Regions from separate parts of the Bradyrhizobium sp. USDA 4341 genome, predicted to be linked through region 2. Evidence: riboswitches for the same ligand, from Rfam matches in the RefSeq annotation. Region 2 holds a riboswitch; the other holds the start of a gene.
What was found. Region 2 has a riboswitch for glycine ahead of gcvT (glycine cleavage system aminomethyltransferase GcvT). Riboswitches for the same ligand answer to the same signal wherever they lie in the genome.
Positions count from the first base shown of each region.

Region 1: another riboswitch for glycine. It lies ahead of ACVIGB_RS13235 (D-amino acid dehydrogenase); the one in region 2 lies ahead of gcvT (glycine cleavage system aminomethyltransferase GcvT).

Region 1 is NZ_JBSSGO010000002.1:1,524,318-1,528,522, reverse strand. Features, by position in the region: gene ACVIGB_RS13240 (ArgE/DapE family deacylase) at 1-423, opposite strand, end outside; gene ACVIGB_RS13235 (D-amino acid dehydrogenase) at 550-1,857, opposite strand; glycine riboswitch at 1,926-2,040, opposite strand; glycine riboswitch at 2,044-2,149, opposite strand; gene ACVIGB_RS13230 (M20/M25/M40 family metallo-hydrolase) at 2,242-3,372, opposite strand; gene ACVIGB_RS13225 (ABC transporter substrate-binding protein) at 3,642-4,205, shown strand, end outside.
Region 2 is NZ_JBSSGO010000002.1:1,699,423-1,703,627, reverse strand. Features, by position in the region: gene gcvP (aminomethyl-transferring glycine dehydrogenase) at 1-799, opposite strand, end outside; gene gcvH (glycine cleavage system protein GcvH) at 822-1,187, opposite strand; gene gcvT (glycine cleavage system aminomethyltransferase GcvT) at 1,208-2,353, opposite strand; glycine riboswitch at 2,495-2,583, opposite strand; gene alaS (alanine--tRNA ligase) at 2,789-4,205, shown strand, end outside.

The sequences.
Region 1 (4,205 bases), 180 kb from region 2:
CCAGCCGTCGTGCACGGCGCCCGAGAACGGCGGCTGCTCCCAAAGATCAGCGGGCCCCTCCGGCACCACGTCGATATGACCTTGCAGGATCAGGCTGCGTCCGCTGCCTTTGCTGTCGAGCGTCGCAACGACCTGCTGCGATCCGGCAAGGTCGATGCCGTCCATCGGTGCAGCCTTCGCATGACTCATCAGGTTGACGTCCGCAAGGCTGAACGTATCGACCTCGTAGCGGCGCTTTGCGAATTGCTCAGCCAGCCAAGCTTGTTGCGGCGCTTCCTGTCCGCGCAAGCTGCGGAACTGCACCATGCGCGACAGGAACGCGATCTGATCGTCGAAGTTTCGATCGACGGCCGCGCACAGCTCCGCGGCAATCTGATCCGGCTTGGTCAACGTCTCACGCGTGTCCGCCACCCCAATGCGCATTGTCCCCTCCCGCGCTGAAGCGCTTTTCCCCGATGTGACGCTAGTCCTTGTCATGCGGTGTTTCTCAGCGAATTCCGACTTGGCCACACGCAAATACGCTCATATTCTTCCTCGTCGGCTGGATAATTAGGGGAAAGCTGCGCGGGCGGTCTCGGTCGCATCGACCTGCGACGGTACCATTGAGGGCGTGTCGAGGTCGCGCCAGTCATCGATCGCGCCTGCCACCATCTGCGCCGTCGCAGCCGACAACGTCCAGCCGAGATGACCATGGCCGGTGTTGTAGAACACGCCCGGAAACCGTCCGGCGCGCACCACCGGCATCATGTTCGGCATCATCGGGCGCAGGCCGGCCCATGGCACGACGCTCGACGTGTCGATGCCGGGAAAATGCTGCCGCACCCAGTCCACCAGCGGCTGGATGCGGTCGGCGCGAATGTCGCGGTTGAAGCCGTTGAACTCGGCGGTGCCGGCGACGCGGAAGCGGTCGGCGCCGAGCCGGCTGGTGACGATCTTCGCGGCTTCATCGAGCAGGCTGACGGTTGGCGCAGCGTCCTGGCTTTGCGGCGCATCGAGCTGCACGGTGATCGAATAGCCCTTCACCGGATAGACGTTGACGCGGTCATTGAGCATGCCAGCGAAGTGGCGGCTCGCGACGCCGGCGCAAATGACGATGCCGTCCGCCTGCAACTCATGTCGCGTCGCGACGCCAGCATCGTGTGAAGCGGCTTCGTTCCAGCCGATGCGGAAACCGTCGTCGCCGCGTGCGATCGCATCGACGTCGGCTTCATGGACGAAGCTTGCGCCGCGGCGGATGCAGGCGTCGGCGAGGCCGCGCGTGAACTTGTGGATATCGCCGGTCGCGTCCGACGGCGTGAAGAATCCACCATAGCAGGTCGTCTGCAGCGCGGGTTCGATGCTGCGGATTTCGTCCGCCGTCACCGGCCGGCGGTCGAGCCCGCCTTGTTGCAGCAGCGTGTTGACGCGCAGGCCCGCCTCGAAGCCGGCCTTGTCGTGATAGACGTGCAGGATGCCGCGGCGTTCGAGATCGAAGGCGATGTTCTCGCGCTGGGCGATCGAGAACAGATGCTTGCGCGCTTCGATTGCGAGCCGCGTGGTCTCGATGGTGTTGGTGCGATAGCGGCCGATGTGGCCGACGAACTCGCCGATCCAGGAATATTTGTGCCAGCTCGGCTTCGGATTCATCAGCAGCGGCGCGTCGCTTCGAAGCATCCAGCGCAACCCCTTGAGAATGGTCGCGGCGCTGTTCCACACTTCCGCATTGCTGGCAGAAAGCTGTCCGCCGTTGGCGAACGAAGTTTCCATCGCGGCATAGCGATGCCTGTCGAGGACAGTCACCCGGTAACCGCGTTCGAGCAGGGCATAGGCCGTCGTCACGCCGGTGATGCCGGCGCCAATGATTGCGATGTGAGGCATGGTGGTCTTCAGGCTCCCGTGGGTTAGAGTCGCCGAACCACCGGTGAAACCGGCTGTTTCGACGCCCCATCTGTCACGGTACCTGAGAGCTTGATCAGCATCGGGCCTCGGCCCAATGGCAGACTATCCCCTTCGGTGGACGTCATGGCCGTTTCCATTTGGCCATGCCGTCTCTCTCCAGATCGTCCTGACGATACAGTCCTTTTGCCTGAGAGTTTCCGGGGCGGTTGCTCCGTCGGCGCCGAAGCAACAACACGAATGTTGTGGCTTCGATCTCTCCCGCATCGTCGCGTTGGACGGCCGGACCGTAGGCGAAGCCTTAAAATTGGACAAGGCTAAATTTCGGTCCGGCAGTGCCAACGTGTTGTGCAGTGCAAATCGATGTCAGTCCAGCGTCGCCAGCAGTGCCGCCATCAGGCGGCCGCGCTCGGCGAGGCTCTCGATCTCGATATGCTCGTTGAGCGTATGTGCATCGGCGCCGCGAACGCCGAGGCCGTCGAGGGTAGGGATGCCCATCGCACCGGTGAAGTTGCCGTCCGATCCGCCGCCGGCGCTGCCGTGCGGCAGGTCGAGGCCCATCGCCGCTGCAAGGCCCTTGGCCTTTTCATAGAGCGCCATGGTGCCGGCATCCGGCTCCCACACCGGGCGGGTGACGCCGCGCGTCACCTTGAAGGTGACGTCGTTGGCGGTGCCCGACAGCGCCAGCATGCGCTCGACGCCGCGGTCGAGATCGGCCTGGCGCTTGGCCATGCTGAGCGCTTCGCCGGTGCAGGTCGTTGCGACGCAATTGACCCATTGCCCGCCATGCACGATGCCGACCGAGAAGGTGCAGTCTTCGGTGGTCATGCCATCGATCGCAATGATTTGCCGGGCCATTTCGCGGATCGCGGAACGGCCGGAGGACAACGTCGCGCCGGCATGGCTCGGCTTGCCGACAGCTTCCAGATTGAAGCGCGCAATCGCGTAGCGGCCGGTGACGACGCCGTTGTTCGGCCGTCCGGGCTCCGGCACCAGCACGTATTTGTTGCGCGCGGCTTCCGCCTCGATGATGTCGCGCGTCGATGGCGTGCCGACCTCTTCATCGGGCGTGAACAGCACGGTGATCGGCAGCGGCGTCGTAAAGGACGCGCGTGCCAACTGCCGGATCGCCTCGATCGACAGATAGTTGCCGCCCTTCATGTCGAAGATACCGGGCCCGAAGCACTTGTTGCCTTCGCGCCGCCACGCCAGCTTTTCGATGGTGCCGACCGGGTGCACGGTGTCCAGATGGCCGGCGATGAGGATGCCGGGCTGGCCTTGTTTCGGATGGGGAAAACGGGCGCGGACGCAGCCGGCAAAGCCCTGGCGTCCCGCGATGCGTTCGATCGTCGCACCCATGACCGCCATCTCGCGCGCGGCGAGGTCGAGCATGCGCTCGACTGCGGCCGCATCCCATGTCGGGCTCTCGCATTCCACCCAGCTGCGCAGCCCCTGCAGCATCGCTTCGGAATCAAAAGGAAGATTGGCGGGGTTCATGTCTTTTCTCTCTTGTTGTTTGTGCGCGCCGATACGCGTTCGCGTGCCGTACGAAAAGCTCGGAAGACGAGTTTGTAAAGTCAAATGCGCTGCACCAGCGGTTCATTCGTTCGTATACGTTCGATCCTGCCGGAAACCGATTGACGCGCATTGCGCTTGATGCAAGTCTCGATTTCACAAGCCATACAGCATGTTAGTTCGCCTAAATAACGAACCGCATGCATAACGAATAAGCCGGCTTTGACCAGTTACACGTCAGGAGAAATTGCATGTTCCCTATCTCGCGTTGGAAGCACCGCACGCTAGCGGCTGCGTTGACGGCGCTCGCGCTGTCGTTCGCGCCGCAGGAATTGTCCTTTGCGCCGGAGGCCATGGCCGCGGGCAAGACCATCACCGCGGTGATGCACTCGGATCTGCGCGTCATCGATCCGATCCTGACCACGGCCTATATCACGCGAGACCATGGCTACATGGTCTACGACACGCTGGTCGCGACCGACTCCAACTTCAAGATCCAGCCGCAGATGGCGGACTGGAAGGTGTCCGACGACAAGCTCACTTACACGTTCACGCTGCGCGATGGCTTGAAGTGGCACGATGGAACGCCGGTGACCGCGGAAGACTGCGTCGCTTCGCTGAAGCGCTGGGCCAAGGTCGACGGCATGGGCCAGAAGCTGATGGACTTCACGGCGAGCTTAGAGGCCACCGATGCGAAGACGATCACGCTGAAGCTGAAGGAGCCCTACGGCCTGGTGCTGGATTCGATCGGCAAGCCGTCGTCGCGCGTCGCCTTCATGATGCCGAAGCGGCTGGCCGAAACGCCTCCGGACAAG
Region 2 (4,205 bases):
TTGCGATGTCGGCACCGAGCTCGCCGGGCGAGGTCAGCAAGGCCAGCGACAGCAGGTCCGCCGCCACGATCGCAAGCGCACCCTTGGCGCGCAGCGATGCGATCGCCGGCCGGAGGTCGCGCACTGCGCCTGTCGTGCCGGGATATTGCAGCAGCGCGCCGAGCACGTCGGCCTTGTCGAGCTCGGTCAGGGGATCGCCGACGACCAGTGCCCAGCCGAGTGGCGCGGCGCGCGTGCGCATCACCGCCAGCGTCTGCGGATGCACCTCCTTGTCGACAAAGAACACCTTCGCCTTCACCTGCGAGTGGCGCTCGGCGAGCGCCATTGCTTCGGCGGCCGCGGTCGCCTCATCGAGCAGCGAGGCGTTGGCGACGTCGAGCCCGGTGAGATCGCAGATCATGGTCTGGAAATTGAAGAGGGCCTCGAGCCGGCCCTGGCTGATCTCCGGCTGATACGGCGTATAGGCGGTGTACCAGGCCGGGTTCTCCAGAATGTTGCGCTGGATCACCGCGGGCAGAATGGTGCCGGAATAGCCCTGGCCGATCAGCGAGGTGAACACCTGGTTCTGCGCGGCGAGCTCGCTCATATGCGCGAGCGCTTCGGTCTCGCTCAGCGCCCGGCCGAGATCGAGCGGCGCCTTCTGAAGGATCGACGCCGGCAGCGTCTCATTCATCAGCGCCTGCAGGCTCGCGGCGCCGACCGTCTCCAACATCGCGTTGACGTCGCGCGGGGATGGTCCGACGTGTCGGCGGACGAAATCGGTGGCGGCTTCGTTGATCGGCTTGAAGGGCGCGTTCATGGGCTAATCCTTGGGGTGATCCTCAGGCGGTGTGCGCGGCGTAGGCGACCTCGTCCATCAGGCCGCCGAGCTCGCCCTTGTCGGCAATCTTCAGCTTGAAGAACCAGGCCTTGCCGCCGGCATCCGAATTGACCAGCGCGGGCTCGGCCGCGAGCGCCTCGTTGACCTCGATCACTTCGCCGGTGATCGGCGCGTAGACGTCCGAGGCCGCCTTGACGGATTCGACGACCGCGGCGGCCTCGGCCTTCTTCAAGCTGCGGCCGACCTTGGGCAGTTCGACGAACACGACGTCGCCAAGCTGTGATTGCGCGTAATCGGTGATGCCGATCGTGGCGACGTCGCCCTCGATGCGGAGCCATTCGTGGTCGGACGTGTACAGCGTCGTCATGGGGGGCGATCCTTTGGCGTTTAGCGTTTGTAGGTGTTGGGAACGAAGGGCGTGGCGGCGACCTTGAGCGGTAGCCGTTGGCCGCGCACTTCGGCGAAAACGGTGGTGTCGAGTGCGGAAAGGGATGTTGGCAGATAGCCCATCGCAACCGGCGCATTGAGGCTCGGGCCGAAGCCGCCCGAGGTCACCTTGCCGATTGGCTCGGTCGAGGTCGGATCGGCAAATAGCACGGCGCCTTCGCGCACCGGTGCGCGGCCATCGGGCTTCAGGCCGACACGGCGGCGGGCGGCGCCCTGCGCGAATTGTGCGAGAATCTTTTCGGCGCCCGGAAAGCCGCCGGCGCGGGCGCCGCCGCTGCGGCGGACTTTCTGCACCGACCATTCCAGCGCGCCTTCGACCGGCGTCGTCGTGGTGTCGATGTCATGACCATAGAGGCAGAGCCCGGCCTCGAGCCGCAGGCTGTCGCGCGCGCCGAGCCCGATCGGCAGCAGGTCGGGATTGTCCAGCAGTGCGGTGACCAGGGCCTCCGCCTTGTCTGCGGGCGCGGAAATCTCAAAACCGTCCTCGCCGGTATAGCCGGAGCGCGAGACGAAGCAGTCGATGTCGCCAACGCGGCGCGGACCGGCGTCCATGAATTTCATCGAACTGACATCTGCACAAAGTTTCACCAGCGCCGATTCGGCCTTCGGCCCCTGCAGCGCGATCAGCGCGCGGTCGGCCAGCGACACGATCTCGCAGGCATCGGAGAGATGCGCGCGCAGATGCGCCTCGTCCTCGGCCTTGCAGGCGGCGTTGACCACCAGGAACAGGTGATCGCCGAAATTCGCCACCATCAGGTCGTCGAGCAGTCCGCCGTCGTCGTTGGTGAATTGCGCGTAGCGCTGCCGTCCCGGCGCGATGCCGACGATGTCCTGCGGCACCAGTTTTTCCAGTGCGAGCGCCGCGTCGCCGACCTTGCCGGATTTGGCCTTCAGCACGAGCTGTCCCATGTGGGACACGTCGAACAGTCCGGCTTCCTTGCGGGTGTGCAGATGCTCCTTCAGCACGCCGGCGGTGTATTGCACCGGCATGTCGTAGCCGGCGAACGGCACCATCTTGGCGCCGCGTGCCAGATGCAGCGCGTGCAGCGGGGTCTGTTTCAGCGGGGAAGTTTCGCGCGCAGACATCTCAGGGCCCTCGCGGTTCCCGCAGGGGACCTATTTCCCCTTGAGAAACCTGCAGAAAGCCCCATCTGTCGCTGTGCCTGAGAGTATTATCCCGTCGGCGGACGCATCGGGGAGAACCCCAGCGCCTCTTTCCAGATGTTAGACGTCACGCGGTCCTTTTGCCTGAGAGTTTCCGGGGCGGTTGCTCCTTCGGCGCCGGCAGTAAGGCCGGTCTCTCCCGACGTGACGGGGTAACAGGTAGGTAGAAAACACGGCGCCACCAAGACTGTCAACGCAGCTCTTGCTGCTATCCAATGGGGCTTTGTGCTGCCGCGGCAAGCCCATGATCCGCCTGCACAGTTTCTGGACACCGCAGCTGGCAATGTCTAAAAGCGTTCGGCCGGAAAATGACGCCTTTTTGCGGCTGGCCGGCCCCTTTTTTCCGATTGGATGAACATGAGCAGCGTCAACGACATCAGGTCGACATTTCTGAACTTCTTCAAGGAGAACGGCCACGAGATCGTGGCGTCGTCGCCGCTGGTTCCGCGCAACGACCCGACCCTGATGTTCACCAATGCCGGCATGGTGCAGTTCAAGAACGTCTTCACCGGCGTCGAGAAGCGCGGCTATCAGCGCGCCACGACGTCGCAGAAGTGCGTCCGCGCCGGTGGCAAGCATAACGACCTCGACAATGTCGGCTACACCGCGCGCCATCTCACTTTCTTCGAGATGCTCGGCAACTTCTCGTTCGGCGACTACTTCAAGGAGCGCGCGATCGAGCTCGCCTGGAATCTGATCACCAAGGATTTCGGGCTGAAGAAGGACAAGCTGCTCGTCACCGTCTACCACACCGACGACGAGGCGGCCGGCTACTGGAAGAAGATCGCGGGCTTCTCGGACGATCGCATCATCCGCATCGCGACCTCGGACAATTTCTGGGCGATGGGCGATACCGGCCCGTGCGGTCCGTGCTCCGAGATCTTCATCGATCGCGGCGAGCATATCTGGGGCGGACCTCCGGGCAGCCCGGAAGAGGACGGCGATCGCTTCCTCGAATTCTGGAACCTGGTGTTCATGCAGTACGAGCAGGTGACGAAGGAGGAGCGCGTGGCGCTGCCGCGTCCCTCGATCGACACCGGCATGGGACTTGAGCGCATGGCCTGCATCCTGCAGGGCGTCGAAAGCGTGTTCGAGACCGACCTGTTCCGCCATCTGATCGATGCGGCCGCTTCGGCCCTCGGCCATGGGCCGAACGCGCAGAACGTGGCGTCGTACCGGGTGATGGCCGACCATCTGCGCTCTTCGGCGTTCCTGATTGCCGACGGCGTGCTGCCGTCGAATGAGGGCCGCGGCTACGTGCTGCGCCGGATCATGCGCCGTGCGATGCGCCACGCGCAGCTCTTGGGCGCGGGCGAGCCGCTGATGCATCGCCTGGTCTGGGCGCTGGTCCGCGAGATGGGCCAGGCCTATCCGGACCTGGTGCGCGCGGAGAAGCTGATCGAGGAGACGCTGCAGCTGGAAGAGACCCGCTTCCGCAAGACGCTGGTGCGTGGCCTGTCGATCCTCGACGAGAAGAGCGCCGGCCTCAAGAACGGCGACATGTTCGACGGCGACACCGCGTTCACGCTGTACGACACCTATGGTTTCCCGCTGGACCTGACGCAGGACGCGCTGAAGTCGCGCGGCATCAGCGTCGACCAGGCCTCGTTCACCGACGCGATGAACCGTCAGCGCGAGAAGGCGCGCGCCTCCTGGGCAGGCTCTGGCGAGGCGGCGACCGAGGCCATCTGGTTCCCGCTGCGCGAGAAGCTCGGCGCAACCGAATTCCTCGGCTATGAGACCGAGAGCGCGGAAGGCGTGGTGACGGCACTGG